2 regions of the Pseudonocardia sp. ICBG1142 genome follow, and region 1 is predicted to be linked to the other one. Evidence: riboswitches for the same ligand, from Rfam matches in the RefSeq annotation. Region 1 holds a riboswitch; the other holds the start of a gene.
What was found. A riboswitch is a leader RNA that binds a small molecule or an ion and turns the genes downstream of it on or off. The one in region 1 is predicted to bind cobalamin.
Positions count from the first base shown of each region.

Region 2: another riboswitch for cobalamin. It lies ahead of KPL59_RS24235 (hypothetical protein); the one in region 1 lies ahead of metE (5-methyltetrahydropteroyltriglutamate--homocysteine S-methyltransferase).

Region 1 is NZ_JAHLJC010000030.1:1,341,572-1,356,020, forward strand. It holds gene KPL59_RS20660 (MoxR family ATPase) at 1-342, opposite strand, end outside; gene mdo (NDMA-dependent methanol dehydrogenase) at 479-1,771, opposite strand; cobalamin riboswitch at 2,002-2,211, shown strand; gene metE (5-methyltetrahydropteroyltriglutamate--homocysteine S-methyltransferase) at 2,338-4,638, shown strand; gene KPL59_RS20675 (ABC transporter substrate-binding protein) at 4,805-6,331, shown strand; gene KPL59_RS20680 (ABC transporter permease) at 6,328-7,272, shown strand; gene KPL59_RS20685 (ABC transporter permease) at 7,269-8,087, shown strand; gene KPL59_RS20690 (hypothetical protein) at 8,090-8,227, opposite strand; gene KPL59_RS20695 (hypothetical protein) at 8,314-9,333, shown strand; gene KPL59_RS20700 (TetR/AcrR family transcriptional regulator) at 9,340-10,017, opposite strand; gene KPL59_RS20705 (ABC transporter substrate-binding protein) at 10,099-11,064, shown strand; gene KPL59_RS20710 (ABC transporter ATP-binding protein) at 11,061-12,860, shown strand; gene KPL59_RS20715 (ABC transporter ATP-binding protein) at 12,857-14,449, shown strand, end outside.
Region 2 is NZ_JAHLJC010000030.1:2,099,232-2,113,680, forward strand. It holds gene KPL59_RS24205 (3-oxoacid CoA-transferase subunit B) at 1-464, shown strand, start outside; gene KPL59_RS24210 (cytochrome P450) at 536-1,744, opposite strand; gene KPL59_RS24215 (FAD-binding oxidoreductase) at 1,779-2,948, opposite strand; gene KPL59_RS36580 (hypothetical protein) at 3,207-3,515, shown strand; gene KPL59_RS24225 (4'-phosphopantetheinyl transferase superfamily protein) at 3,636-4,343, shown strand; gene KPL59_RS24230 (DNA polymerase IV) at 4,351-5,883, shown strand; gene KPL59_RS24235 (hypothetical protein) at 5,906-6,283, opposite strand; cobalamin riboswitch at 6,318-6,507, opposite strand; gene KPL59_RS24240 (chloride channel protein) at 6,504-8,090, opposite strand; gene KPL59_RS24245 (MarR family winged helix-turn-helix transcriptional regulator) at 8,087-8,629, opposite strand; gene cobA (uroporphyrinogen-III C-methyltransferase) at 8,683-9,903, opposite strand; gene KPL59_RS24255 (cobalamin biosynthesis protein) at 9,900-10,400, opposite strand; gene KPL59_RS24260 (cobyrinate a,c-diamide synthase) at 10,454-11,839, opposite strand; gene cobO (cob(I)yrinic acid a,c-diamide adenosyltransferase) at 11,845-12,459, opposite strand; gene KPL59_RS24270 (VWA domain-containing protein) at 12,489-14,449, opposite strand, start outside.

The DNA of each region.
Region 1 (14,449 bases):
CTCGCGGAGGATCTGGGTGTACATCAGCTGCTTGCCGTAGTCCCACTCGTACAGGGCCTTGGTCTCGTCCTGGCCCTCGTAGCACTGCAGACGCAGCAGCCGGCGCCCGGTGGCGACGGCGAGCATCTTGGCCAGCTCGGTCTTGCCGACCCCGGCGGGTCCCTCCAGCAGCAGCGGCTTGTCCAGGCGGGTCAGCAGGAACACCGTCGTCGCCAGGCGGGTGTCGGCGATGTAGCCCTGCTCCCGCAGGGTCTCGACCACCTGGTCGACGGACTCGAAGGGGCCGGTCGAGGCGACGGCCTCCGCCGCCTCGGTCACCGTGGGGACGACAGCCTCGGACACTCGGGTATCTCCTTCGCGGACCGCACCGGCTCTGGTGCGGGGACGAGCGGGGCCGCGGCCGGCGGGCCCACCCACCCGAGTATCGCCTCGGACGGCTGGGCCCGCCGGTGCGACGGTGGACCTCCTGACCTGCGGATCAGGTCAGCAGGTCGTCCAGGTCACCGTTGATGGAGTGGTCGACGACCGGGCGGACGGTCTCGAACGTGCACTCCTTCGGGTTGCCCGGGGTGCAGGCGTCGCCGAGGACGTGGTTGGTGATCCGGTCGACGTCGGCCGCGTCGCCGATGATGGTGGGCGCGTTCTCGTAGAACTTGGTCGGGCCGACCCCGAGCCGGTTCTTCGAGTAGGTGTCCTGCTTGACGTCGGCGAACTTCTCCGGGATGCCCACGTCGCGCAGCAGCCGGATGGACGCGGCGAGCGCCGCGTCGGCGGCCTGCGGCTTGGTCATGCCGCGGGTGTCGACACCCATGGCCTCGGCGATGTCGGCGAAGCGCTCGTAGACCACCGGCATGTTGAACGCCCACACGCGGGGCAGCGCGATGGCGTTGTTCAGGCCGTGGTGGGTGTCGTAGAACGCCGACACCGCGTGGCTGATCGAGTGGATGATGCCGAGCCCACCGGAGTTGAACGCCTGGGCGGCGATGTACTGCGCGTACATCATGCCCTCGCGGCCGGAGAGCTCCTGGCCGTTCCAGACGGCCTTGCGCAGGTTCTGGGAGGTCAGCTTGATGGCGTGCAGGGCGTTGCCCAGCGACGGCTGGAAGTCCAGCCGCGAGACGTAGGGCTCCGAGGCGTGGGCGAGCACGTCGAACCCGCACTGCGCGGTGTAGTCGATCGGGCAGTCGTAGTAGAGCACCGGGTCGTCGATCGCGAGGGTGGTGACCGACGCGTCGTCGAAGGCGACGTACTTGTGCGGGTTGTCGGGGTCGGTCGTGGTGTCGGTGATGACGTAGGCCCACGAGGTCTCCGAGCCGGTACCGGCCGTGGTGGAGACCGCGATGTGCGGCGGGTTGGCCGGGTTCTCGGACTTGTTGAAGCCCTCGAACTCGTTGACGTTGCGACCGTCGTGGGCGACCGAGACGCGCGCGCCCTTGCAGGCGTCGTGCGAGGAGCCGCCGCCGATGGAGACGAAGGAGTCGCAGTTGTTCTGCTGGTAGAGGCCCACAGCGTCCATGACGTTGTAGTCCTTGGGGTTCGACTCGACCTTGTCGTACAGCACGACCTCGAGGCCGTGGTACTTCATCGACTCGACGATCTTGTGGACGATGTCGGTGCCGCGCAGGCCCGACGTCATCACCAGGGTCTTCTTGAAGCCCAGCTTGAGCGCCTCGGGGCCGATCAGCTCGTGCGACCCCGGGCCCATGAGCGCACGCGGGAACGGGTGGAACTCCTTGATGGGGAACGGCTTGAGCAGCTCGTCTACCTGCATGTCAGCCCTTTCTGAGGCAGGCGGATGGGGTCGAGGCCGAACGCTAGGACCCCTGTGGCCGCGCGCACAGGGGTGATCGGCATTACCCCTCGGGAGACCGGGCAGGAAACCCCTCCGAACGGAGGGGGGCAGGGTGAGGTCGCCCGTCGATCCGTGTGGAGAGGGCTGAGTGCTGCAAACATATTGCAACAGGGAGAGTTCGGCAACAGTTCGCCGGGCTCGTCCTGGGTTAGGGTCGGTCCGCCGACGGTTCGTGTCATCCCGGGAACGGGGCGTCACGAGGCAAGAGGGAACCCGGTGGGAATCCGGGACTGCCCCGCAGCGGTGAACGGGAACGACCGCCGTCAACAGCACTGGGAGTGATCCCGGGAAGCGACGGCCAGTAGGTGTGAGCAGTGCGCCCGTGAGTCCGAAGACCTGCCGCCGGTGCGTGCGCCGTCCGGCGTGCGCGGATCCGTGGCCTCGCGGGAGGGCCGGGCGGACGACCGGGCACCGTCGTGCTCGGCGGTCGCGGGCGCCCCCTGCCGGCGACGGGTCCTCCACCGCACTCGCGAGGAGAGAGGGCCGTGAGCATTCCTTCCAGCAGCACCATCGGCAGTACCGTCCTGGGGTACCCCCGGATCGGGCCGGACCGGGAGCTCAAGCGGGCGACCGAGGCGTACTGGGCCGGGCGGAGCGACGCGTCGGCACTGCACGACGTCGCCGCCGGGCTGCGCCGCGACACCTGGACCGGGTTGCGCGACGCCGGGCTCGGCTCGGTGCCGGGCAACACGTTCTCGTTCTACGACCACGTCGGAGACACCGCGCTGGCGGTCGGGGCGGTGCCGGAGCGCTTCGCCGGCATCACCGACCCGCTGGAGCGGCTGTTCGCGATGGCGCGCGGCCGCACCGGTGCCCCGGCCTGCGAGATGACCAAGTGGTTCGACACGAACTACCACTACCTGGTCCCCGAGGTCGGCCCGGCCACCCGACTCGCGCCGGGCAGCCGCAAGGCCCTCGACGAGTTCCGGGAGGCCCTGCGCATCGGGGTCACCACCCGCCCGGTGCTGGTCGGACCGGTGACCTTCCTGCTGCTGTCGAAACCGGCCGACGGCGCACCGGAGGGCTTCCGCCCGCTGGACCTGCTCGGGCCGCTCGTCGAGGTCTACCGCGACCTGCTCGCCGAGCTCGCCGAGGCGGGCGCGGAATGGGTGCAGCTCGACGAGCCGGCCTTCGCCGCCGACCGGACGCCGGAGGAGATCGCGGCGCTGCGCAGGGCCTACGACCGGCTCGCCTCGGCGACCCGGCGGCCGAAGATCCTCGTCGCGTCGTACTTCGGTGAGCTGGGCCCGGCGCTGCCCGCGCTCGCCGCCACGGCCGTCGAGGGGCTGGCGCTCGACCTCGTCGCGGGGGGTGCCGACCTCGATGCCCTCGACCCGGCGGTCCCCGGGCTGGACCGGAAGGTGGTGCTGGCCGGCGTCGTCGACGGGCGCAACGTGTGGCGCACCGACCTGGACCGGGCGCCGGCGACGGCGCAGCGGCTGGTCGGCGTCGCAGGGCGGGTCGAGGTCTCCACGTCGTGCTCGCTGCTGCACGTCCCCTACGACCTGACCGTCGAGACGGCCCTGCCCGGCGACGTCGTCGACATGCTGGCGTTCGCCCGGCAGAAGGTCGAGGAGGTCGTGCTCCTCGGGCGCGCCCTGCACGAGGGACCGGACGCGGTCGCGGCGGAGTTCGACGCCGCACGAGCCACCAGGGAGCGGGTCGCGGCCACCGCGCGCCGCGACGAGCGGGTGCGCTCCCGGCTCGCCGCGCTCGGCCCCGACCACTACCGGCGCAGCCACGGCGACGTGCGGGCGAAGGTCCAGCGCGAGGCGCTCGGCCTGCCCGTCGTCCCCACGACGACGATCGGCTCCTTCCCCCAGACCGCGCAGATCCGGCGCGACCGGGCCGCGCACCGCTCCGGCGTGATCGACACCGGCACCTACACCGAGCGGATGCGCCAGGAGATCGTCCGGGTGGTGCGGCTGCAGGAGGACATCGGGCTCGACGTCCTGGTGCACGGCGAGCCCGAGCGCAACGACATGGTCCAGTACTTCGCCGAGAACCTCGACGGCTTCGCCACCACCGACCACGGCTGGGTGCAGTCCTACGGCTCGCGCTGCGTGCGCCCGCCGATCCTGCACTCCGACGTGTCGCGGCCCCGGCCCATCACCGTCGGCTGGGCGGAGTTCGCGCAGTCGCTGTCCGAGGCGCCGGTGAAGGGGATGCTCACCGGGCCGGTCACCATCCTCGCCTGGTCGTTCGTGCGCGACGACCAGCCGCTGGGCGACACCGCCCGGCAGGTCGGGCTGGCCCTGCGCGACGAGGTCGTCGACCTGGAGGCGGCCGGGATCCGCATCGTCCAGGTCGACGAGCCCGCGCTGCGCGAGCTGCTGCCGCTGCACGAGCGCGACCGGGCCGCCTACCTGGACTGGGCGGTGGACGCGTTCCGGCTGGCCGTCGGTGCCGTCGCCGACACCACCCAGATCCACACCCACCTCTGCTACTCCGAGTTCGGCGAGGTGGTGGGGGCGATCGACGGGCTCGACGCCGACGTCACCACGGTCGAGGCGGCCCGGTCGCGGATGGAGGTACTGGCCGACCTCGGCCCGGGGGTCCCGCGTGGGCTCGGCCCGGGCGTCTACGACGTCCACTCGCCCGAGGTCCCCGCCACCGACGAGCTGGTCGACCAGCTCCGCGCGGCCCTGCGCCACATCGGCCCGGACCGGCTGTGGGCCAACCCGGACTGCGGGCTCAAGACCCGCGCGGAACCCGAGACGGTCGCGGCGCTGACCAACCTGGTCGCCGCGGCCCGCCGCGTCCGTGAGGCGACCGCGACCGGCTGAGCCCGGTCCGCGCCGGCCACTCGTCACGGGTGACGAGCGGGCCGTCCGTACGGAGGTTCGGTACGGACGGCCCGCCCGTGCGGGGACTCGGGCGGGGAGTCGTGCGGGACGAGGGCGTTGCTCACGCCGCATTGATTGAATAGGTGCTCAGATGTAGGCATGCGGGGTGATCGCACGACAGATGGCCGCACTGCTCGCGGCCGCCGCCCTGCTGCTCGCCGGATGCGGCGCCGGCGGGGGCGGCGGTGCCGCGACCCCGGACCCGTCCGGCGAGCTGACCGTGGCCCTGCAGTTCCCGCCGCGCTCCGACTACGCCTTCGACGCCGACGACGGCGCCCGGCTGCAGTCCCTCGGCGTCGCGGAGACCCTGACCACCGTCGACGCCGACGCCCGGCCGGCGCCGATGCTCGCGACCGCGTGGCAGCAGCAGGGCAACGCCTGGCGGTTCACCCTGCGCCAGGGCGTGCGGTTCCACGACGGCTCCCTGCTCACCCCGGACGCCGTCGTCACCGCGCTGCGCTACGTCGCGGGCGTCGAGGCCCCGCCGCGGGCGATCCGCGGCATCGGCTTCGCCGTCGCCCCCGACGGCCCGGACGCCGTGCGCATCACCACCACCGAGCCCGACCCGGTCATGCCGCTGCGCCTGTCCAGCGGCAACCTCGGCATCCTCGCGCCCGCCGCGTACACCGGCGGCGGGGCGCCGGAGTACCTGCGCACCGCGACCGGTCCCTTCGTGCTGGAGTCCGTCAGCGGCACCGACTCCGCGCAGCTGGTCCGCAACGACGACTACTGGGGCGAGCCGGCGGGCGCCGCCCGGGTCACCGTCCGCTACGTCGAGGACCCGCAGGCCAGGGCGCTCGCGATCCAGTCCGGTGACGTCCAGTTCGCCGAGGGCCTGCCGCAGGCCCAGCTCGACCAGGTCCGCTCGGCCGGGGCCGCGGTCGTCGAGTACCCGAACGCGCGCACCGTGCCGCTGCAGCTCAACCAGTCCGCCAAGCCGTTCGACGACCTGCGGGTGCGCCAGGCCGTCACCGCGGCGATCGACCGCCCGGTGCTGGCCCGGCAGGTGCTCGCCGGTGGGGCCGCGCCCGCGGCCGACCTGTTCGGCGGGGCCGTCCCCTGGGGCGAGACCGCTCCGCCGCCGGGCGCCGACGTCGCCCGGGCCCGGCAGCTGCTCGCCGAGGCCGGCTACACCGAGCAGAACCCGCTGACCGTGCGGCTGTGGACCTTCCCGAACCGGCCCGAGCTGCCCGCGCTGGCGAACGCGATCCAGGCGATGCTCGCCTCCGCCGGGGTGCGCGTCGAGATCACCGTCGGGAACTACGACGCCCAGGAGCCGAAGGTCCTCGCCGGTGACTACGACATGTTCCTCAACTCGCGCAGCTACCTGTCCGACTTCCCGGACGCGGCGAGCACGCTGACCTCGGACTACACCTGCGACGGCAGCTACGCGATCGACCAGTACTGCAGCCCCGCCTACGACGCTCTGGTCGACCGGCTCAACTCCACCGTCGACCCGGCGGCCCGCCAGCGGATGTTCCGCGAGGCCGCGGCGATGCTGACCCGCGACGCCGTCGGCGTCATGGTCGTGCACCCGCTCAACACCGCCGTGCTGCGCGGGGCGACCGGCTTCGTCCCCGACCCGCTGCAGATCCGCCCGGTGCTGCCGCAGCTCACCCCGACCACGGGGTGATCGGGCTCCTGCTGCGCCGGCTCCTCGTCGTCGGGCCGGTGCTGCTGGCCGCGTCGGTGCTGGTGTTCGCGCTGCCGCGGCTGGTCGGCGTCGACCCGGCGCGGGCGGTCCTGCGTGCCCGCAGCGCCGAGGCGGTGCCGGACCCGGCGACCGAGGCGCGGCTGCGGTCCTCGCTCGGGCTGGACGCACCGGTCACCGAGCAGTACCTGCGTTGGCTGGGCGGGGTGCTGCGCGGCGACCTCGGCTACGGCTACGTCGCGCGGACCCCGGTCGCCGGCCAGATCGCCGACGCCGCGACGGTCTCCGGGCTGCTCGCGGTGCTCGCCCTCGCTCTGGCCGCGGTCGTCGGCATCCCCGCCGGGGTGTACGCGGCGCGCCGTCCCGGCGGGGCGCTCGACCGGTTCCTCGGGCTGGGCACCGTCGCCGGGGTCGCGGTGCCGGAATTCGTGCTCGCCCCCTGGCTGGTGCTGGTGTTCGCGGTGTGGGCCGGGGCGCTGCCCGCGCTCGGCTGGGGCGACCCCGCCCACCTCGTCCTGCCGGTGCTGACCCTGGCCGCCTACCCGGCGGCGCTCGCCGCCCAGCTCGTCCGCGCCGAGAGCGCCGGGGTGCTGACCCGGCCGCACGTGCTCGTCGCGCGGGCCAAGGGGCTCGGTGAGCACCGGGTCCTGTGGCGGCACGGCGCCCGGCTCGCGACGACCTCGGTGACCGCGCTGGCCGGGATGTTCGTCGCCGGGCTGCTGGGCGGCTCGGTGGTGGTCGAGGTCGTGTTCGGCATCCCGGGGCTGGGGCGCCTGCTGCACCGGGCCGTCGTCGCGCAGGACCTGCCGGTGGTGCAGGCGGGCACGCTGCTCGTCGTCGCGGTCGCGGTGGTCGCGGGGGTGCTGGTGGAGGTGCTGGCGACGGCCCTGGACCCGGTGCTGCGCTCGGCGGGGTCGCGGTGAGGGCCCGGGCGCGGACCGCGTGGTGGGTCGCGGCCGGGGTGGCCGCCCTGCTCGTGGTGGGGCCGGTGCCGATGCTCGTTCCAGCAGGCCTGCTCTGGGTGCCGCTGCCCGACCCGGACGCCGTCGACTTCGCCGGGATGCTCGCCGGCCCGTCCGCGGCCCACCCGCTGGGCACCGACCAGCTGGGCCGGGACCTGCTCGCCCGCACCGTCCACGGCGGACGGCTGACGGTCGGACTGGCGCTGTCCGCGGTGCTGGTCACCGGGGTGGTCGGGGTCGCCGTCGGGTCGCTCGCCGCGGTCGCGGGCCCGGTCGGGCGGGCGGTGATGCGGGTGGTCGACGTCCTGGCCGCGATCCCGGTGGTGCTGTTCGGGCTGCTCGCCGCGGTCGCGCTGGGTCCGGGCGTCGGATCCCTGCTGGTGGCGGTCACGGTGATCGCCTGGACGCCGTTCGCCCGGCAGGCCTACCTGCTCGCCCTCGCCGAGCGGCAGCGGGAGTACGTGACGGCGGCGGTCGCCCTCGGCGCGGGGCCCGGGCGGGTCCTGACCCGGCACGTCGCCCGGAACCTCGTCCCGCCGCTGGCCGCGCACGCCTGCGTCCGGTTCGCGAGCACCCTGCTCACCGTCTCCGGACTGTCGTTCCTCGGGCTCGGCGTGCAGCCGCCGACCGCGGAGTGGGGCGCGATGGTGGCCGAGGGCCGCGAGTACCTGTTCGGCGCGCCCCAGGTGGTGCTCGTGCCCTCGCTGGCGGTCGTGCTGACGGCCGGGACGGCCCTGTGGTGGGGACGCCGATGGGAACGGGTGGGCGCCCGGTGAGCTCAGGCCGCGTGACCCTGGCCGCGCCCGCCCGCCGGGTCGAGGGGCCTGCCCAGCTCGGGGAACCACCGGAACGCCTCCGGTCTGCCCTCCCAGTCGCAGCCTGCGCACTCCTGGCCGTCGTGCGGGTGCTCGTCCACGATGCCTCCCGATCGTTGTTGCCATCACTGTGCGACAGGTCGTGTCGGGGTGTGAACCCTCCCGTCGGAGGGGCAGGGTGAGAGGCGTGGACGTGGACGACGTGGCCGGGGACGCTGTGGCCGGGGACGCCGTGGCCGGGCTGCTGGGTGCGTACCTGGCCGACCCGTACGCGGGCTGGAGCATGGGTGCGCCCGGCGCGATCGCCGAGTTCGTCCGGACCCCCGACGAGGCCGTCGTGCCGTCCGGGCCGGGTGCGGTCGTCACCGCCCGCGGCGGGATCCGGATCGCGGCGCACCCGGCGACCCGGCCGCTGGCCTACCGGACGCCGGTCGGCCCGCACGAGCACTGGAACCACGCGGTCGCGTTCTGCCTGCCCGCGGCCGCGGCACGCAGGGCCGCGCGGACCTCGGTCACCGTGCTCGGCCCCGACCGCTGCGCGCTGCGACCGGCCGACCGCGACGCCGTGCTCGTCGACCTCGGGCTCGGTACGGCCACCGTGGACGCCTGCGTGCGCACGGCCGATCCCGACCTGCTCGGGCTGCTGCGCCGCGCCGAGGGCGGCCCGCTCGACGGCGCGCTGACCGCCGCCCTGGTCGCGGCGGGCCCGCACCGGGTGTTCACCACCGCGCTCGGCCGGGTCGAGGTGTACGCCGCGATCCCGCCGCCGGAGGGCCGCTCCCCGGATGGGCCGCACACCCACCTGCTCCCGCACGTGCTGCGCGAGGGCCGCACGCACGCGGCGACCGTTCCCGTGCCCGCCGGTCACCTGCCCTGCGCGCACCTCTACCCGGCGCACCCGCTCACCGACCTGACCGGGCGGCCGATCCCGTTCGACCCGACCCGCGCGGCCTGCTTCGACCGGCTGCTGGAGCGCTTCGGCGACCCGGAGCAGCAGGCGGTCACGGCCGAGGTCGTCCGCTCGGTCGCCGCGGGCGAGCCGCCGGGCCCCCGCCCCGCGACGGCGCCGGCGCGCGCTGCGCAGGCGGTCGCGCTGCGGGTGCTGGCCGTCGCCGGCGGGGTCGACCCGGCCGTGCTCGACGCCTGGCGCGGCCGGACCTCGGCCCGGGACCTGCTCGACCCGGAGGGCGACCGCAACGGCGGGTGAGGCCGCTCAGCCGGCCCCGCCGTACCCGGGCCGCCCGGCGGCCCGGCGCAGCTCGACGCCGTCGAGGACCAGGGCGACCTTGTCCAGCACGTGCTCGTGCGGGTCGGCCATGATCGCCTCCAGGCTCGGGCGGATCCCCTCCGTGACCGACCCGAGGTAGGCCCGCGCGGCCTCGGACAGGTCGCCGGGGCCGCCGTCGGGGCCGCGCACCCAGCGGGTCTGGGTCGCCCCGTCGGCGACGATGTCGAGCACGGCGTCGGCGATCCGCACCGCGGCCGCGGTGTCGAAGCCGCCGGTGTCCCGCAGCGTGCCGACGATCCGGTCCAGCCGGTCGCCGGCGACCGCGCCGAGGTCGGCCCCCACGTCCTGGGCGAGTGCGGCATAGCGCAGCAGCAGGTCGAACGCGAGTGCGGCCTCTGCCTCGAGGAACGCCCGCCAGCCGGCCGACGCGTCGGGCAGCGGGGTGCGGGCGAGCACCAGGGCCAGTGCCGCGCCGGCGATCTCCTCCAGGCCGTCGACGTAGCGGTAGAGGGTGCCGGCCGCGACGCCGAGCCGGTCGGCCACGGCGGCGACGGTCAGCCGGTCGACGCCGACCTCGACGGCCGCCTCGACGATCTCCTCGCGGGTCAGGCGTGGCTTGGGGCCCGGACGGTTGCCCGCCCGTGCGCCGGTGGTGGGGCTCACCCCGGGACCGTACGTCGGAGGGGATTGCGAACGCGATTCAGAGATAGCTAAGGTTCGCCTAATCATCATAGAGGAGGCGGCGTGCGGATCCCATGGTCGGTGCTGGTCCTGGCCGGGTTGGTCGCGCTGTCCGGGTGCGCGCCCGGGGTCACCGGAACGAGTGACCCGGCCGGGCCCGCGGGTGCGGCGTTCCCGGTGACGGTCCCGCACGGCCAGGGGGAGGCCGTGGTGCCCGCGCCCCCGCAGCGGGTCGTCGTCCTGGGGGCGGGCGACGCACAGATCGCGAGCGCGCTGGGTGCCCCGGTCGTCGGGGCGGTGCGCAACCCCGCCGCGCCGGACGGGTCCTGGCGCGGGGTCGACCCGCCGCTGCCGGCCGGGGTGTCGACACTCGATCCCCTCGCGCCCGACCTCGAGGCCGTCGCGGCGCTGCGGCCGGACCTCATCCTGATGACGACCGCGCAGCCGGGCTACGCGGCGGCCTATCCGCGGCTGGCGACGATCGCCCCGACGGTGTCGTACCGTCACGCGCTGCTGCAGGACGCCGGCGAGGACCTCACGCGGATGATCGGTGCCGCACTCGGCCGTGCCGACGCCGCCGAGGCCCTGATCGCCCGGTCCGACGCCGCACTCGCCCGGTTCCGCGCGGAGCTGGGCCCGGACCGGCGCTACGTCTTCGGCCAGTACGCGGCCGGGACCACCTATCTGGTGACCGCCCCGGACGGCCCGTCGGTCCGGTTCTTCGAGCGGATCGGTCTCACCGTCCCACCGGCGGTCGCCGCGCTGCCGCCGTGGCAGGCCGGCATCGCGCAGCTCCCCGACGAGCAGCTCGGCCTGCTCGACGACGCCGACGTCGTGCTGATCGGCGTGCCCACCGACGGCGAGGGCCGGGAGTTCACCACCCGACCGCTGGTGGCGCGCGGCCCGCTGGTGCGCGAGGGCCGCCTGCACCTGCTGTCCGTCGCCGACTCCGCCCTGCTGCTGACGCCGAACCCGGCGTCCACCCCCGCCCTGATCGAGACCCTGCGACCGCTGCTGGAGACGTCGTGACGGCAACAACCGACCAGGTCGCCGCACCGGCGGCCGAACCCGACGCCCCGCCGTCGCGGCAGCGGGCCGAGGCCGCCGCGCTGACCGAGCTGCTGCGACCCGTCGCCGGCCGGATCCGGGTCGCGCAGGTGCTCGGCGCACTCGGCGCCGCCGCCGGGCTCGTCCCCTTCGTGGCTCTGGCCGGGCTCGCCGACGCGCTGCTCGCACCCGGCCCGGTGGACCGGTCCGCCGTCGAGGCCGCGGTGTGGCTGGTCCTCGCCGGGCTCGGCGCCCGGGCCGGGCTGACCGGGCTGGCGCTCGCGATCACCCACCTCGCCGACGTCCGGCTGCAGGCGGTGCTGCGCCGCCGGATGACCGCCCACCTGGGGCGGGTGCCGCTGGGCTGGTTCTCCGAGCGCTCCTCGGGACTGGTGCGCAAGGCGGCCCAGGACGACGTGCACGACCTGCACCAGGTCGTCGCCCACCATCCCGTCGAGTGGGTCGCGGCCTGGGTCCTGCCGCTCGCCGGGGTCGGCTACCTCGCCTGGCTGGACTGGCGCCTCGCACTGCTCGCGCTGGTCACGGTGCCGTTCTACGCGGCCGCCTACGCCTGGATGATGCGCGGCTACGCCGCGAAGGTCGACCAGATGGCCGCCGGGAACGCCCGGATCAGCAGCGCGGTCGTCGAGTTCGTCTCCGGCATCGCGGTCGTCAAGACCTTCGGCCAGGCCCGGCGCGCGCACCGCGGCTACGCCGAGGCCGCCCGCGACTTCGGCCGCTTCTACGCCGAGTGGGTCGGGCCGATGCTGCGGGTCGAGGCGTTCGCCGCGATGGCGCTCTCCGCCCCGGTGGTGCTGCTCGTGTCCTGCGCGGGCGTGCTGTGGTTCGTCGACGCCGGCTGGGTCACCCCGGTCGAGGCGATGACCGGGATCCTGGTGTCGCTCGTCGTCCCGACCACGATCACCGCGCTCGGCTTCGGGGCGTCGAACCGGCGCACCGCCGCCGCGGCCGCGCGCCGCATCCACGAGCTGCTCGACACCCCGGTGCTGCCGGTCCCCGACGCGCCGCGGGTGCCGTCCGGGCACCGGGTCGAGTTCGACGGGGTGCGGTTCGCCTACCCCGGCGGCGGCGAGGTGCTGCGCGGGATCGACCTGGACTGTCCGGAGGGGACGGTGAGCGCACTGGTCGGGCCGTCCGGGGCGGGCAAGTCGACGCTGGCCACCCTGGTCGCCCGGTTCCACGACGTCACCGGCGGCGCGGTCCGGATCGGCGGCGTCGACGTCCGGGAGATCGCACCCGAGGTGCTCTACCGCCACGTCGGCTTCGTCCTGCAGGACGTGCAGCTCGTGCACGGGAGCATCGCGGACAACGTGCGGCTGGGCCGACCCGACGCCCCCGACGAGGAGCTGCACGCCGCCTGCCGGGCCGCCCGGATCCACGAGCGGGTCCTGGCGCTGCCCCGCGGCTACGACTCCGTCGTCGGCGAGGACGCGCTGCTCTCCGGTGGCGAGGCACAGCGCGTGTCGATCGCCAGGGCCCTGCTCGCCGACACCCCGGTCCTGGTCCTCGACGAGGCGACCGCGTTCGCCGACCCGGAGTCCGAGGCCGACATCCAGGATGCGCTGTCGGAGCTGGCCCGCGGGCGGACGGTGATCGTCGTCGCGCACCGGCTCTCGACGGTCACCGGGGCCGACCGGATCGCCGTCGTCGACGGCGGGGTCGTGCGCGAGACCGGCACGCACACCGAGCTGCTGGCCCGCGGCGGCCGCTACGCCGCGATGTGGACCGCCCACCGGGTGGGGGAGGAGCTGACGTGATCGGCGACCTGTTGCTGATCCTGGGGCCGGAACACCGGCGCAGGCTCTACGCCTACCTGGGGTGGGTGAGCGCGTTCGGTGTCCTCCAGGGCGTCGCGACGGTCCTGCTCGTGCCGTTCCTGGAGGCGCTGTTCGCCGGGGACACCGGTGCCGCCCTGACCTGGGTGGGGGTGCTGGCGGTGGCGGTCGTGGCCGCCTGCGTCCTCTACTACGTGCAGGCGATGGCGGGCTTCGGCGTCGCCCTGGTCGTGCTGACGACGCTGCACGAACGGCTCGGGGACCACGTGTCCGCGCTGCCGCTGGGCTGGTTCTCCTCGGAGCGGGTCGGCCGGCTGTCGCGGATCGCCACCGGCGGCACCACGATGATCGCGGGGCTGTTCGCGCACCTGCTGACACCGCTGGTCGTCGCGGTGGTGACGCCGGCGACGATCGTGCTGGCGATGCTGCTGTTCGACGTGCGGCTCGCGCTGGCCGCGCTGGTGTGCGTGCCGGTGCTCTGGCTGGCGTTCCGGGCGTCGGCGTCCTGGGTGGGGCGCGGCGACGCGCTCGACGACGCCGCCGCGGTGGCCGCGGGCAACCGGGTCGTGGAGTTCGCCCGGACCCAGCGGGTGCTGCGGGCGTTCGGCCGCGGCGCCGCCGGGCACCGGCCGTTGGAGGACGCGATCGACGCCCAGTACCGCGCGGGGCGGCGCTCGGTGTGGCTGGCGACGGCGGGCATCGTGACCGGGGGGTTCGCGGTGCAGCTGACGTTCAGCGCGATCCTGCTGACCGGCGTGTACCTGGTGCTCGGCGGCACGCTCGACGCCCTCCGGATGGTGGCGCTGGTCGCGCTGGCCGCCCGGTTCACCGGCCCGCTGGCCGAGGTCGGCGACTACGCCGGCGTCGTCCGGATCGCCCGCAACGACCTGGGCCGGCTGGTGGCGGTGCTGCGCGAGGAGCCGCTGCCCGAGCCGCACTGGTCGGCGGAGCGGCACGAGCCCGGGGCCGTCGAGCTCGACGGGGTCGGGTTCGGCTACGAGCCGTCGACGCCGGTGCTGCGCGACGTCACGCTGCGAATCGCGCCGCGCGAGACGGTCGCGCTGGTCGGCGCGTCCGGGTCGGGCAAGACCACGGTGACCCGGCTGGTCGCGCGCTTCTGGGACGTCGACACCGGCACCGTGCGGGTGGGCGGTGCCGACGTCCGGGACCAGACCACCGAGGACCTGATGGCCCAGCTGGCGCTGGTCTTCCAGGACGTCTACCTGTTCGACGGGACGCTGGAGGCCAACGTCCGTCTCGGCCGCCCGGCCGCCACCGACGCCGAGGTCGCCGAGGCCGCCCGGCTGGCCGGGGTGACCGAGATCGTCGAGCGGCTCCCCGACGGCTGGGACACCCGGGTCGGGGAGGGCGGCACGTCGCTGTCGGGCGGGGAGCGCCAGCGGGTGTCGGTCGCCCGCGCGCTGCTCAAGAACGCCGACATCGTGCTGCTCGACGAGGCCACCGCCGCGCTCGACCCGGAGAACGAGCGGTTCTTCACGGAGTCGATGCGGGTCCTGGCGCAGCGCAGCACCGTCCTGGTGATCGCCCACCGGCTGCCCACGGTGGTCGGC
Region 2 (14,449 bases), 760 kb from region 1:
CCTACCCCACCGACGACGAGGTCGACCCCGACCTCATCAACGCCGGCAAGGAGACCGTCACCGTCGCCGCCGGTGCCGCCTTCTTCGGCTCCGCCGAGAGCTTCGGCCAGATCCGGGCCGGGAAGCTCGACGTGGCCGTCCTGGGCGGGATGGAGGTCGCCGCGAACGGCGACCTCGCGAACTGGGCGATCCCCGGCAAGATGATCAAGGGGATGGGCGGCGCGATGGACCTCGTCCACGGCGCGCGCTCGGTGATCGTGATGATGGACCACGTCTCCAAGGACGGGTCCCCCAAGATCGTGGAGCGGTGCTCGCTGCCGATCACCGGCCTCGGCTGCGTCACGAAGATCGTCACCGACCTGGCCGTGATCGACGTGACGCCGGACGGGCTCGCACTGGTCGAGACCGCGCCCGGCGTCACCGCCGACGAGGTCCGGGAGAAGACCGGCGCTCCGCTGCGCTGACCCCGACCCGCTGCACCGACGGCTGCCCGCCGGGCGCGCCCCCTCGGTCGCGTCCGGCGGCGGCGCGTCCCTCAGGCGGGCGCGCCCGGCGTGACCGGCAGCCCGGACAGGCCCCGGACCAGCGTCGACTCGCGGTAGACGAGCTCCGAGGGGTCGACGGCCAGCGCCAGGTCCGGCCGCTGCGCGATGAGCCTGCCGATCGCCACCCGCCCCTCGGTGCGGGCCAGCTGCGCGCCCAGGCAGAAGTGGATGCCGTGACCGAAGAACACCCCGGACGAGGAGTCCCGGGTGATGTCGAGGCGATCCGGGTCCGCCAGCCACTCCGGGTCCCGGTTCGCCGCGGCGAGCCCCAGCATCACGGTCGACCCGGCGGGGATGGTCACCCCGGAGTACTCGACGTCCTCGCTGGCGAAGCGCATCGGGGCGTTGGAGACCGGGGACTCGAAGCGCAGGAACTCCTCCACCGCCGAGTTGATCAGCGACGGGTCGGCCTTCAGCCGGGCGTGCTGCTCGGGGTGGGTCAGCAGGGCGAGCACGCCGTTGCCGATCAGGTTGACCGTGGTCTCGTGCCCGGCGATGAGCAGCAGGGTCGCCATCGCGACGAGCTCCTCGGAGGACAGCCGGTCGCCGTCGGCGTCGCTGACGGCGAGCAGGCCGGAGAGCAGGGCGTCGTCGGGCTCGGTGCGCTTGCGCTCGATCAGCTCGGCGAGGTAGCTGTTCAGGCTGCCCATCGCGGCGAACTTCTCCTCCTGCGGGGAGTCGTCGACCAGCACCGACGACCACGCGGAGAACTTGTCGCGATCCTCGGCGGGCACGCCCAGCAGCTCGCAGATGACCAGCACCGGGACGAGGAACGCGTACTGGCGCATGAGGTCGACGGGGCCCTCGGCGGGCAGCGCGTCGAGCAGCTCCTGGGTGATCTCCTCGACCCTGGGCTGCAGGTCGTTCATCCGCCGCACGGTGAACGAGCGGCCGACGAGCTTGCGCAGCCGGGTGTGGTCCGGCGGGTCCATCAGGATCATCATCGGGATCGGCGCGGCCGGCTGGCCCTCGCGCTGGTCGGCGGGCAGCGTGTACCGCCAGTCCTTGCTCAGCCGCGGGTCGACGAACGCCGCGCGGACGTCGGCGTACCGGCTGATCAGCCACACCTTCCCGTCCGGAAGTGCGAGCTCCCGCACCGGCTCCTCGGTGCGCAGGGCCGCGTAGGCGGGGTGCGGGTCGGTCCAGAAGTCGCCCGAGAACAGGTCGTGCGTCTCGGTGCCGGTGGTGGTCAGCGCCATGGGTCCATCGTGCCAGCCAGTGGTAAGCGAGCGCTTACGTCAATCGTGTGACGGAGCACGCAGCCGGGTCGAGATCGATGTCGGCCGGCGACGGGCGGCCGAGGACGACCGACGCGGCCAGCGCGGCCAGCGCCGGGGCTGACTCGATGCCCGACCCGCCCTGCCCCGCGACGAAGAAGAAGCCGGGGTGCTCCGGCCGCGCACCCAGCACGGGGGCACGGTCGGGGGCGAAGGTCCGCAGCCCCGCCCACGCGGTCCGCACCGACCGCAGCCCCAACGTGGTCGCCGCGCCCACCCGGTCCAGGGCGAGGGCGACGTCGAGCTCGTCGGGACGGGCGTCGCCCGGCTCGGCCGGGGTCTCGTCGGCCGGGGAGACGAGCACCGTGTCCGCCTCGGCCTTGAGGTACCAGCGCTCGGCGGCATCGACGACCATCGGCAGGACGGCGCCGTCGACGGTGAGCACCGACGGGTCGGCGACCGGGCAGGCCGCGATCGTGCGCCGGTAGGGGGTCAGCCCGGCACCGGGCACGCCGGCGAGTGCCGCCACCGCGTCGGCCCAGGCGCCGGCCGCGTCGACGACCGTCTCCGCCCGCACCCGGTGCCCGGCGGCCGTCGTGGCGGTCCAGCCGGAGCCGTCCCGCTCCAGCGCGGCCACCCGGGCCCCGCGCAGCACGGTGCCGCCGCGGGCGCGCAGCCCGCGCCGGTAGCCGTCGTGCAGGGCGGCGGTGTCGACGTCGCAGGCACCGGCGGTCCACGCGGCCGCACGCGGGGCCCGGCGCAGCACCGGCACGCGTCGCCAGGCCTGCTCGGGGTCCAGCGCGACCGGGGCGCCGGGCTCGCCGTGCTGCTCGCGCACCGTCGTGGCGAGGTGGTCGGCGGCCAGGTCGTCGTCGGCGACGTGCAGGACCGGGCGCGGGCTCAGCAGCGGTGGCGTGCCGAGCAGCGCGGGCAGCGCGGCGAACCGCGGGCCCGAGGCGTCGATCAGCGCGCGGAACGGGCCGGAGCCGTGCCCGGGGATGTAGGTCGCCGCGGAGCGGGCGGTGGAGTGGACCGGCAGGTCGTCCTCCGCCTCGGTCAGCACGACCCGGGCGTGCGCAGCCAGCTCCCACGCGACCGACACCCCCGCGATGCCGCCGCCGATCACCAGCACGTCCGCCGTCACCGTGCCCGCCGTCCCTGCCGTACCCGTGCCCGCCGTACCCATGCCCGCGACGATAGGGCGGCGGCGCCGGGGAAAACCGGTGGCACCGGTCGGGGTCGTCGTCGTAGCGTCGCCGCCATGCTGATCCGGTTCCTCTGAGCGACCCGCGCGGTCGATCTCCGCGCCCTCCGTCGCCGGCCCGTGACGTCCTCACCGGGCCCCGGAACCGTCGCCGCCCTCGCGCGGCCCCTCCGGCGTCCCCGCGCGTCACCGGCCCCTCCCACCCGGTCCGAGTCCGACCCGATGTTCCGAGGAGGTCGTATGCCCACGACCCGCCACACCACCGCGCACACCACCGCCCACAGCGCAGCCCACAGCACAGCCCGACCGACCGACGCGTCCGCGGTTCCCGGTCCCCTGACCGGCGAGACCGGGCCCGACACGGCCGGCGGGGCGGCACCCGGCGGAGCCACCGCCGCCGCACCCGCCAACCGCGCCGAGCGCCGTGCGGCCGAGCGCGGCCGGTCCGGCGCGCCGGGCGGCCCGGCGGCACCGCGCACGGCGGGGCCGGCCCCGCAGGCCCGCCCGGCCCACGTCCGCACGGACTTCGCCGCCCGCCGCAGCGGCTGACCGCACGGGGAGCACGGACCGGGCACCGGAGACGCCGACGGGCGACCCTTCGTGTGCCCGGTCCGTGATCACTCCCGGCGGCGCGCCCCGACGGGGGTGCGACGTGGGAGGCTGGACGCCGTGACCGTCACCGTCTGGTGGGCCGCCCCGGCCGATCCCGGCGCCCGCGCCGACCTCGTCGCGCTGCTGGACGCCCACGAACGCGAACGGCTCGTCGCGCTGCGACGGCCCGAGGACCGCGCCCGCTACCTCGCCGCGCACGCGCTGGCCCGGCTCGTGCTCGCCGAGCGGCTCGACGCCGACCCCGCCGAGCTGGTCCTCGACCGGACCTGCCGCTGCGGGGAGCCGCACGGCAAGCCCCGCCTGGCCGGGCGCGGCGACGACCCCGGCTTCTCCCTCACCCACTCCGGCGCGCTGGTCGGTGTCGCGGTCGGGACCGGGCCGGTCGGCGTCGACGTCGAGGCACACCGCCCCCTGTCCGGCCTCGACGGCCTGGTCCGGCACGCCCTGTCCCCCGCCGAGCTCGCCGCCGGGACGCCCGACGGGACCGGCTTCCTGGTCACCTGGACCCGGAAGGAGGCGCTGCTCAAGGCCACCGGCGAGGGCCTGTCGAGCCCGATGGACGCGATCACCCTGTCCCCGCCGCACAGCCCGGCCCGGGTGCTGGACTGGACCGGCACCGCCGGGAGCTGGTGGGTCACCGACGTCCCCACCGGCCTCGACGACCACCCGGGCGCCGTCGCCGGGGCGGGACCGGTGGCCCCGGCCGTCACCGTCGCCGACGGCGACGCGATCCTGTCGGTGCGCCGGGGCACGATGCACGGGTGATGATGGAGTGACCGCGGCGGCCGACCGCTGGGTGCTGCACCTCGACATGGACGCGTTCTTCGCCTCCGTCGAGCAGCTCACCCGGCCCACCCTGGCCGACCGTCCGGTCCTCGTCGGCGGCGCGGGACCGCGCGGCGTCGTCGCGGGGGCGAGCTACCAGGCCCGGGTGTTCGGGGCACGCTCGGCGATGCCGATGGGCCAGGCGCGGCGGCGCTGCCCGCACGCGACGGTCCTGCCGCCCCGGTTCTCCCTGTACAAGGCGCTGTCCGAGGAGGTCATGGCCGTCCTCGGCGAGTTCTCCCCCGTGCTGGAGCCGGTGTCGGTGGACGAGGCGTTCGTGGAGCCGCCCGACCTCGTGGGCGCCTCCCCCGACCAGGTGCGGGAGTGGGGCACCCGGCTGCGCGGCGCGGTGCGCGACCGCACCGGGCTGCCCGCCTCGGTGGGCGCCGGGTCGGGCAAGCAGATCGCGAAGATCGCCTCCGAGCTGGCCAAGCCGGACGGGCTGCGGGTGATCGCCCACGCCGAGCAGGCGGCCGTGCTCGACCCGCTGCCGGTGCGGTCGCTGTGGGGCATCGGGCCGGTCTCCGGCGAGGCGCTGCGGAAGATCGGGATCGAGACGATCGGGCAGCTCGCCGCTATGGACGCCCGCGAGGTCGCCGGGGTGCTGGGCAGCGCGATCGGGTCCGAGCTGCACCGTCTCGCCCGCGGCATCGACGACCGTCCGGTCGCCCCGCGCGGCGCCGCCAAGCAGATCAGCGCGGAGACGACCTTCGACGCCGACCTGACCGCGATGAGCGCGGTGCACACCGCGGTGGAGTCGATCTGCGTCGCCGTGCACCGACGGCTGGTCGCCGACGGTCGGACCGCCCGCACCGTCACCGTGAAGGCGCGGACCGGGGACTTCACCACCCACACCCGGTCGGAGACGACCCCGTTCGGCACCCGGGACCTGGCGACCCTGGTCGCGGTGGCGCGCCGGCTGGCCGAGGGCGCGGTCGGCGAGGGCGGGGTGCGGCTGCTGGGAGTGTCGGTGTCCGGCTTCGGCGACGAGCCGCCGCTGGCCCTGTTCGACGCGGTGCCCTCGGAGAACGGGTGGACGACGGCCTCGGCCCTCGACCCCCCACCCGCGGCCGACGCCCCGGCCGGCGCGGCGGGGGTGGCCGTGCTCGACGCACCGCCGGACACCGACGCACCTCCGGACACCGACGCGAGGACAGGGACGGGCGCGGCCGCGGGGGCCGACAGTCCTGCGGGGACCGGCGGTACCGCGGGGGCCGACGCGACCACGGGCGCCGGCGACGTGCCCGGCCCCGTCCGCCCGGGCCGCCCCGACCGCGAACCCGACCCGGACCGGCCCTGGCGCGCCGGCGACGACGTCGCACACCCCGAGCACGGCCACGGCTGGGTCCAGGGCGCCGGGCACGGGCGGGTCACCGTGCGCTTCGAGACCGCCTACACCGGGCCCGGCCGCACCCGCACGCTCGACGCCGCCGACCCCGACCTCACCCGGGCCGACCCGCTGGGCAGCTGGCGGGCCTGAGCGCGCCGTCCCGCCGGCGGGCTCAGCCGATCAGCGGGCTGCGGTGCGGCGGCGCGACGCGGCTGCCCTCGGCGACCCGGGCCCGCAACGCCGGGACGGTGCGCGCCAGCCCGTCGAGGACCGCACCGAGCGCGGCGTCGGCCGCGGGGTCGCCCCCGACCAGCAGCACCGCGCCGCCGGCGGGTCCGGCGGCGGCCCAGGCCCCGATCCGGGCGACGGCGTCACGCGGGGTGACCGGCTCGACCCGCCACGCCTCGGCGTAGAACAGGGCCGTCGACTCGGCCTGGGGGAAGGCGAAGACGGTCTCGGCGTCGGCCAGCAGGTCCGCGACGTGGGCACCCGGGCGGGGTGCGCCGTCGCCGGACGGGTCGGTACCGAGCACCACCAGGTCGTGGCTCATCGCATGTCCTCCTCGAGGGTCCGCGCCCTCACCAGTGGGAATCCGCGACGACGGGCAGTCTCCTGGCTCCCGGATCCCCACGCCCTCCCCGGCCTTCCCACCCTCGCGGGCGGTGGCACCGGTGTGGGGAGGGCACTCCCCGGTGACAGTGGCGGGACCGCGCCGGATTCGCACCGGCTTCCTGTTCCGTCGTCGTCGGGGAGCCCATCACGCGACCGGGTCAGTGGTCAACCGTCCCCCGCCCCGACACCCCCCGCAGATGGTCGAGCAGGTCGTGTTCGGCGAGCGTCCCGAGCAGCGGCCCGTCCGGCTCCCGCACGGGCAGCGCGGCTCCCCGGTGCGCGGCGAGCACCCCGAGGACGTCGTGCACCGGGGCGGCCGGGTCCAGCGCGGGCAGCTCCGGGCCGGGCGGGGTGCCGTCGGCGGGACGCATCACCTGGGCGACGACGACCCGGCGCAGTGCCTCGTCGGTCGGGGTGTCGGCGGCGAGGTCGATCCCGCGTCGCAGCAGCTTGAGCGTGTAGATGTTGTCCCGCGACACCAGGTTCGACAGGCCGGTGGCCAGGACGACGGCGGCCATCAGCGGCAGGATGAGGGCGTAGTCGCCGGTCAGCTCGAACACGATGAGCACCGCGGTGATCGGGGCGTGCGCGGCCCCCGCGAACACCGCCGCCATGCCGACCAGACCGAACGCGCCGGGGTGCAGGTCCAGCGCCGGGAACAGGGCCGCGGCGGCGTAGCCGAAGGCGGTCCCGGCGGTGCCACCGACGAACAGCGACGGCGCGAACACACCGCCGGACCCGCCGATGCCGATGGTGAGGCTGGACGCGAGGATCTTCCCGACGACGAGCAGGAGCAGGAACCCGACGACGTACCGGCCACCGATCGCGGCCTCCAGCACGGGGTAGCCGACGCCGTACATCTGGGGCAGTGCCAGCAGCAGCGCGCCGAGCAGCAGCCCGCCGACGGCCGGGCGCAACCACTCCGGGCCGCGCCAGACGGCGTCACAGGCGTCCTCGACGACGTAGAGGATCCGGGCGAAGGCCCAGCCCAGCAGCCCGGCGAGCAGCCCGAGCAGCGCGTAGAGCGGCAGCTGGGCGGGGCTGCCCAGGTCGAAGTGCGGCAGGGTCAGGATCGCGCGGTCGCCGGCGATCACCTCGGCGACGACGTTCGCGACCACCGAGCTGATCACCAGCACGCCGAACGCCTCGGCGCTGAACGACCGCAGGATCAGCTCCAGGCCGAACACCACCCCGGAGACCGGCGCGTCGAACGTCGCGGAGATCCCGCCCGCGGCACCGCAGGCGACCATGAGCACCAGCCGGGTGGCGGGCACCCGCAGCCACTGCCCGATCGCCGAGGCGAGCGCGGAGCCGATCTGCACGATCGGGCCCTCCCGGCCGACGGAGCCGCCGGTCCCGATGCAGATCCCCGACGCGAGCGCCTTCACCGCGGCGACGGTGGCCGGGATCCGCCCGCCCCTGCGCGCGACGGCGAACATCACCTCGGGCACCCCGTGCCCGCGCGCCTCCGGGGCGAACCGCTGGACCAGCGGGCCGTACACCAGGCCGCCGAGCACCGGGGCGATCAGCAGGAACCACACGCCCAGCCCGGGCAGGTGCGGCGAGGCGACCCGGCCGGCGTCGGAGAAGTCCTCCCGCCCGGTGACCAGCCAGGTCACGCCGAGGATCAGCTCGTGGAACAGCACCGACCCGATGCCGGCGCCGACCCCGATGACCGTCGCCAGACCGACGAGCCCCGGCCGGGTGCCGACGAGCGCGCGGTGCAGCGCGCGGACCGCGGTCACCGCGCACCGCCCTCGGCGGGCACCGGCGCGACGGCCCAGTCGGTCTCGCCGACCTCGCCCGCGGCGTCGGCGAAGCGGCGCAGTGCGTCGCGGACCGCGGTGCGCTCGGCGGCCGGCAGCATCGCGAGCAGCCGGTGCATCTCGGCGCGGCGCAGCCGGGTGACCTCGTCGACGAGCGTCCGCCCGGCGGGGCTGAGCGCGAGGGCGACCTCGCGGCGGTCGTCGCCGGTGCGGGTGCGCACGACGAGGCCGCGGCTCACCAGCCGGTCGCACATCCGGGTCGCCGTCGAGGCCGACACGGTCAGCGCCGTGGCCAGGTCGGCCGGGCGCCGGGTGCCGTGCTGGGCCAGGACGACCAGCGCGCGGTACTGCGGCAGGGTCACCTCGCCCGCCGTCGGGCCGGCCTGCTCCCCCGCGGCGGCCAGGGACCCGGCGACCACGGAGAGCATCGCCCGGCTCGCGGTCATCACCGCGTCGACGACATCGTCGATCTCGTCGGCAGCACCGTTCTCGTCGGTCGCACCGTTCTCGTCGGTCACGCCGCCAATGATTGCACACTGCAAGGTTGCAGTGTGCAATGAGGTCGTCGTGGTCAGCGGGCGACGGGCGCCTGCAGACCGGCGACCGGCCCGATCACGACGATCGCGGGCGGGCTGATCTCCTGCTCGGCGGCGACGCGCTCGGCGGTCTCCAGCGTCGCGCGCACCGACCGCTCGATCCGCGTGGTGCCGTCCTGCACGATCAGCACCGGGGTGTCGGCCGGGCGGCCGTTGGTGATGAGCGCCTCGGCGAACTTCCCGAGCCGCTCCACGGCCATCATCAGCACGATCGTGCCGGTCATCCGGCCCAGCGCGGTCCAGTCGGTCAGGCTGCGCGGGTCACCCGGTGCGACGTGCCCGGAGACGACGACGATCTCGTGTGCCACCCCGCGGTGGCTCACCGGCGTCCCGGCGACGGCCGGTGCGGCGAAGGCGCTGGTGATGCCCGGGACGACGGTCACCGGCACCCCCGCCGCGGCGCACGCCTGGACCTCCTCGAACCCGCGGCCGTAGACGAACGGGTCGCCGCCCTTGAGGCGCACCACGAACTTCCCGGCACGGGCGTGCGAGACGAGCAGCTCGTTGATCCGCTCCTGGGCCATGGCGCGGCCGTAGGGGATCTTCGAGGCGTCGATGACCTCGACCTCGGGGGACAGCTCGTCGAGGATGTCGCGCGGGCCGAGCCGGTCGGCGACGACGACCTCGGCGCGCGACAGCAGCCGCCGTCCGCGCACGGTGATCAGCTCCGGGTCGCCGGGGCCGCCACCGACCAGCGCGACACCGGCCTGCGGGGGCTCGGCCGACTCGTCGACGACGCCGGCGGCCAGTGCCTCGACCAGCGCGGTGCGCACGGCCGCGGACCGCCGGTGCGCGCCCCGGGCCAGCACGCCGACGGTGAGCCCGTCGTAGCCGCCGGTGGCGGGGGTGACCGCGGTGCCCAGGTCGCCGTCGTCGGCGCGGACGCAGAACACCCGGTCCCGCTCGGCCTCGGCGACGACGGCGGCGTTGGTCTCCGGCTCGTCGGTGGCGGCGATCGCGTACCAGGCCCCGGCGAGGTCGCCGTCGGTCCAGCGGCGGGCCGTCCAGGTGATCTCCCCGGCCGAGGCCATGCCCTCGACCGCCGGGGTGACCTCGGGCGAGACGACCTCGACGACCGCTCCCGCCGCGATCAGGCGGGCGACACGCCGCTGGGCGACCTGTCCCCCGCCGACGACGACGGCCCGGCGGCCGGCCAGGTCCAGCCCGACCAGGTACTGCTCGTGGTGCGCGTTCAACGACGTTCCTCTCCCGGACTCCGACGCCCGGTGGTGGCAGCGGGTCCCTGCGCCGGGCCCCCGCTCGACGGCGACGCCGGACGATAGCCGGGCCCGCATGTGTCACAGGAGCCCCCGGAGGGCAATCCCACATCCGCCGCTCCGGCGGCCACGGCGACCGTGACGCCCTGACCAGCGGTCTTGCCCACGATCAGCTGGGCTCCGTCGCCCGCGGCGAGGAGCGCGGCGGCCTCTGCGACCGATGGGGTCCCGACGGCCGCGGCGACCCGGGCATCCGGCCTCGCCACCCCGACCACGGCCAGTGCGGCGGCGGCGAAACCGTGCGGTTCCCGCGGTGCGACGGCCGCCAGCAGACCGGGTTCGGCGACCCGCCGGTCCAGGGTGGCGACGACGGCGTCGCCGAGCTCCAGCCCGTGCTCGGCGGCGACCCGGTCCAGCAGCGCGCGCACCGCGGCCTCGGGGGTTCCGGGGCGCAGCCCCACCCCGACCGTGATCACCGGTCGTGGAGCGGAGCGCTCGGCACGCGGACGGTCGGCTCCACGACCGGTGATCATGCGAACGCGGCCGGGGCGGCCCCGGCCCGGGTGTGGCGTGCCGCCGCGACGAACCGGGCTACGGCGCCGGGCACGCCGGCCGGGTGGGTGTGCAGGAACGAGGCGTGCACCCGGTCCTCGACGTAGCCCTCCGGCTCCCCGCCCCGCCACGCCCAGGCCGGGGCCGCACCCGCCCGCGGGGTGACCGCGCACCGGTGGAACTCGTGTGCCCCGGCCCGCTCGCCCGCCGCGAACAGGGGCGACGCCGACACTGCGACCGCGTCGCGGTAGCCGAGGGTGAGCCGCGGGGTCATCCCCGCCGACGCGTCGAGGACCCCGCACATCGGCGTCCCGTCGAGGTCCCGGCACAGGTAGAGCAGCCCGCCGCACTCGGCGTGCACCGGGGCCCCGGACGCGGCCAGCGCCGCGACCTGCGCCCGCAGCGGTGCGTTGTCGCCGAGCGCGCCGACGTGCTCCTCGGGGAAGCCGCCGGGCAGCACGAGCGCGGCGGTGCCCGCCGGGAGCGCGGGGTCGCGCAGCGGGTCGAAGGTCGCCACGTCGGCGCCGGCCGCGGTGAGGAGCTCGGCGTGCTCGGCGTAGCCGAACCCGAACGCGGGCCCCCCGGCGAGCGCGACGAGCGGCCGCTGCCCCGCCGTGCCGCTCGTGCCGACCTCGGCGGCCGGGTCCCAGACCGGGCCGGCGGGCAGCGGGCGGGCGAGTGCGAGGACGGCGTCGAGGTCCACGTGTGTGGCGACGAGCTCGGCCATCGCGTCCACCGCGGCGGTCGCGGCGGTGCCGTGCTCGGCGGCGGTGACCAGGCCCAGGTGCCGCGAGGGCACCGCCAGCTCGGCCCGTCGCGGGACGGCGCCGAGCACCGGCAGCCCGACCTCCTCGGCCGCGGCCCGGCAGACGTCGGCGTGGCGCTGCGACCCGACCCGGTTGAGGATCACCCCCGCCACCTGCACGGACTCGTCGAAGCTGCGGAACCCGTGCAGCAACGCGGCCAGCGACCGGGACTCCCCCCGGACGTCGACGACCAGCACCACCGGTGCCCCCAGCGCGGCGGCGACCTGCGCGGTGGACCCGGCGCCGTCGGCGATGCGGCCGTCGAACAGCCCCATCACCCCCTCGACGACGGCGACGTCGGCGTCCCGGCTCCCGTGCCGGGCCAGTGGGGCGAGCCGGTCGGCGCCCTGCAGGACGACGTCCAGGTTGCGGCCCGGACGGCCCGCGGCGAGCGTGTGGTACCCGGGGTCGATGTAGTCCGGCCCGATCTTGAACGGCGCGACCCGGGTGCCGCGCCGCGACAGCGCGGCCATCAGCCCGGTCGCCACCGTCGTCTTCCCGCTGCCCGACGACGGCGCCGCGACGACCAGCGCGCGGGCCGTGCTCACGGTGCTCACGGTGCTCACCACTCGATCCCCCGCTGGCCCTTCTGCCCGGCGTCCATCGGGTGCTTGATCTTCGTGGTCTCCATGACCAGGTCGGCGGCCTCGATCAGGGCGGGCGGGGCGTCCCGGCCGGTGATGATCACGTGCTGCCGGCCGGTCCGGGCGGTGAGCACCCCGACGACCTCGTCGACGTCGATCCAGCCCCACTTCAGCGGGTAGGTGAACTCGTCGAGGACGTAGACCTGGTGCTCCTCGCGCTCGATGCGGCGGCGGATCTCGGCCCAGCCCTCGACGGCGTCGGCGGCGTGGTCGGTCTCGGTGCCCGCCTTGCGCGACCAGGACCAGCCCGACCCCATCTTGTGCCACTCCACGGGCCCGCCCTGCCCGGTCTGCTCGTGGACGGCCCCCAGGGCGCGGAACGCCTCCTCCTCGCCGACCTTCCACTTCGCGGACTTGACGAACTGGAACACCCCGATCGACCAGCCCTGGTTCCAGCCGCGCAGCGCCATCCCGAACGCGGCGGTCGACTTCCCCTTCATCACCCCGGTGTGCACCACCAGCAGCGGCCGGTTGCGGCGCTGACGGGTGGTGAGCCCGTCGGCGGGCGTGACGGACACCTGTCCCTGCGGCACGGCGGTCCCTCCTTCTCGGGCGTGATGTGTCAGGCGGCGCGCGCGGACCGGGTCGCCCGGACCAGGTCCCCCACGCTGTCGGCGGTCAGCTCGTCGAGGGTCACCAGCTCGCCGCCCGCGGCGGCGGCGAGCGGCGCGGCGAGCCCCAGGCGCACGTGCCCGGCCTCGCAGTCGACGACGACGGTGTGCACCTCGTCCGCGGCCAGCAGCCCGGCGGCGCGGCGGGAGTCGGCGACGGGGTCCCCGCCGTCGCGGGCGGCGACGGTGGCCCGCCCGTCGGTGAGCAGCACGACCAGCGGGCGACGGCGCGGGTCCCGGCGGCGCTCGGCGTCGAGCACGGCGCGGGCCTTGAGCAGTCCGCCGGCCAGCGGGGTCCGCCCGCCGGTGCGCAGCCGGGACAGGCGCTGCTGGGCGGTCGGCACCGACGACGTCGGGGGCAGAGCCAGCTCCGCCTCCCGGGCCCGGAAGGTGACCAGCCCGACCTTGTCCCGGCGCTGGTAGGCGTCGCGGAGCAGGCCCAGCACGGCGCCGGACACCGCGGTCATCCGCCTGCGCGCGGCCATCGAGCCGGACGCGTCGACCACGAACAGCACCAGGTTGCCCTCGCGGCCCTCCCGCTCGGCGCGGCGCAGGTCGTCGCGGCGGACCAGCAGGCCGGGCCCGCGGCGCCCGCGACCGGCCTGGTGCGGGGCCGCGGCGAGCACGGTCGCGGGCAGGTGCAGGTCCGCGGCGCGGGTGGTCCCCGCCCCGGACGGGCGGACGACGCGCCCGGTGTCGGTGCGGGCCCGGGAGCGGCGCCCCGGGGCGCCCGCGCCCAGCCCGGGCACGGTGAACTTCCTGACCGTGGCCCGGAGCAGCCGGGCGGCCTCCCCGACGACGACGGCGCGGCCCTCCCCGCCGTCGCCCCCGGCCGGTGCCTGCTCGGCCCCGGATTCCCGGTCCCCCGGGTCCGTCGCCCCGGTCTCCTCGGTCGTCTCCGTCGCCTCGGTCGGGTCGGTCGCGCCGTCGGCGCTCTCCGTGCCGTCGGTGCCGGGGGCCTCGGCGCGCCCGCCGGACCCGGTCGCGGGGCCGCGCGGGTCGTCCGCCTCGGGGGTCGTGCCCCCGGTCCCGTCGGGCTCCTCGCCCGCCCCGGAGCCGTCCGGGGCGTCCTGCGGCTCGGCCAGGTCGCCGGGGCCCGGGCCGGGGTCCGGATCGTGGTCGGGGTCGTCGTCGGGGTCCGGGCCGTCCTCGGGACCCAGGTGGTCCTCGGCGTCGGCGAGGGCGCGGTCCAGCTCGGCCGGGTCCAGGCCGGGCTCGTCGAACGGGTCGCGGCGACGGCGGTGCGGCAGCGCGAGCCGGGCGGCGACGCGCACGTCGTCGGCGGTCACCGCGTCGCGGCCCTCCCAGGCGGCGTGCGCGGCCGCGGCGCGGGTGATGACCAGGTCGGCGCGCATGCCGTCGACGTCGAACCGGGCGCACACGAACGCGATCCGCCGCAGCTCCCGGTCGCTCACCGCGACGGCGGAGACCCGGGCCTGCGCGGCGCGGAGCCGGGCCGCGGTCGCGGTCTCGTCCGGGGCGAAGCGGGCGACGAACCCGGCCGGGTCGTCCTCGAACGCCATCCGCCGCCGGGTCACCTCGACGCGGGTGTCGACGTCGCGGCTGGCCCGGACCTCCACGGTCAGCCCGAACCGGTCGAGCAACTGCGGGCGCAGCTCGCCCTCCTCCGGGTTCATCGTCCCGACCAGCAGGAACCGGGCCGCGTGCGAGACGGAGACGCCGTCGCGCTCGACGTGCGCGCGGCCCATCGCGGCGGCGTCGAGCAGCAGGTCGACGAGGTGGTCGTGCAGCAGGTTGACCTCGTCGACGTAGAGCACCCCGCGGTGGGCGTCGGCGAGCAGGCCGGGCTGGTAGGCGCGGCGCCCCTCGGACAGCGCCTTCTCCAGGTCGAGCGAGCCGACCAGGCGGTCCTCGGTCGCACCGACGGGCAGCTCGACCAGCCGGGCCGGGC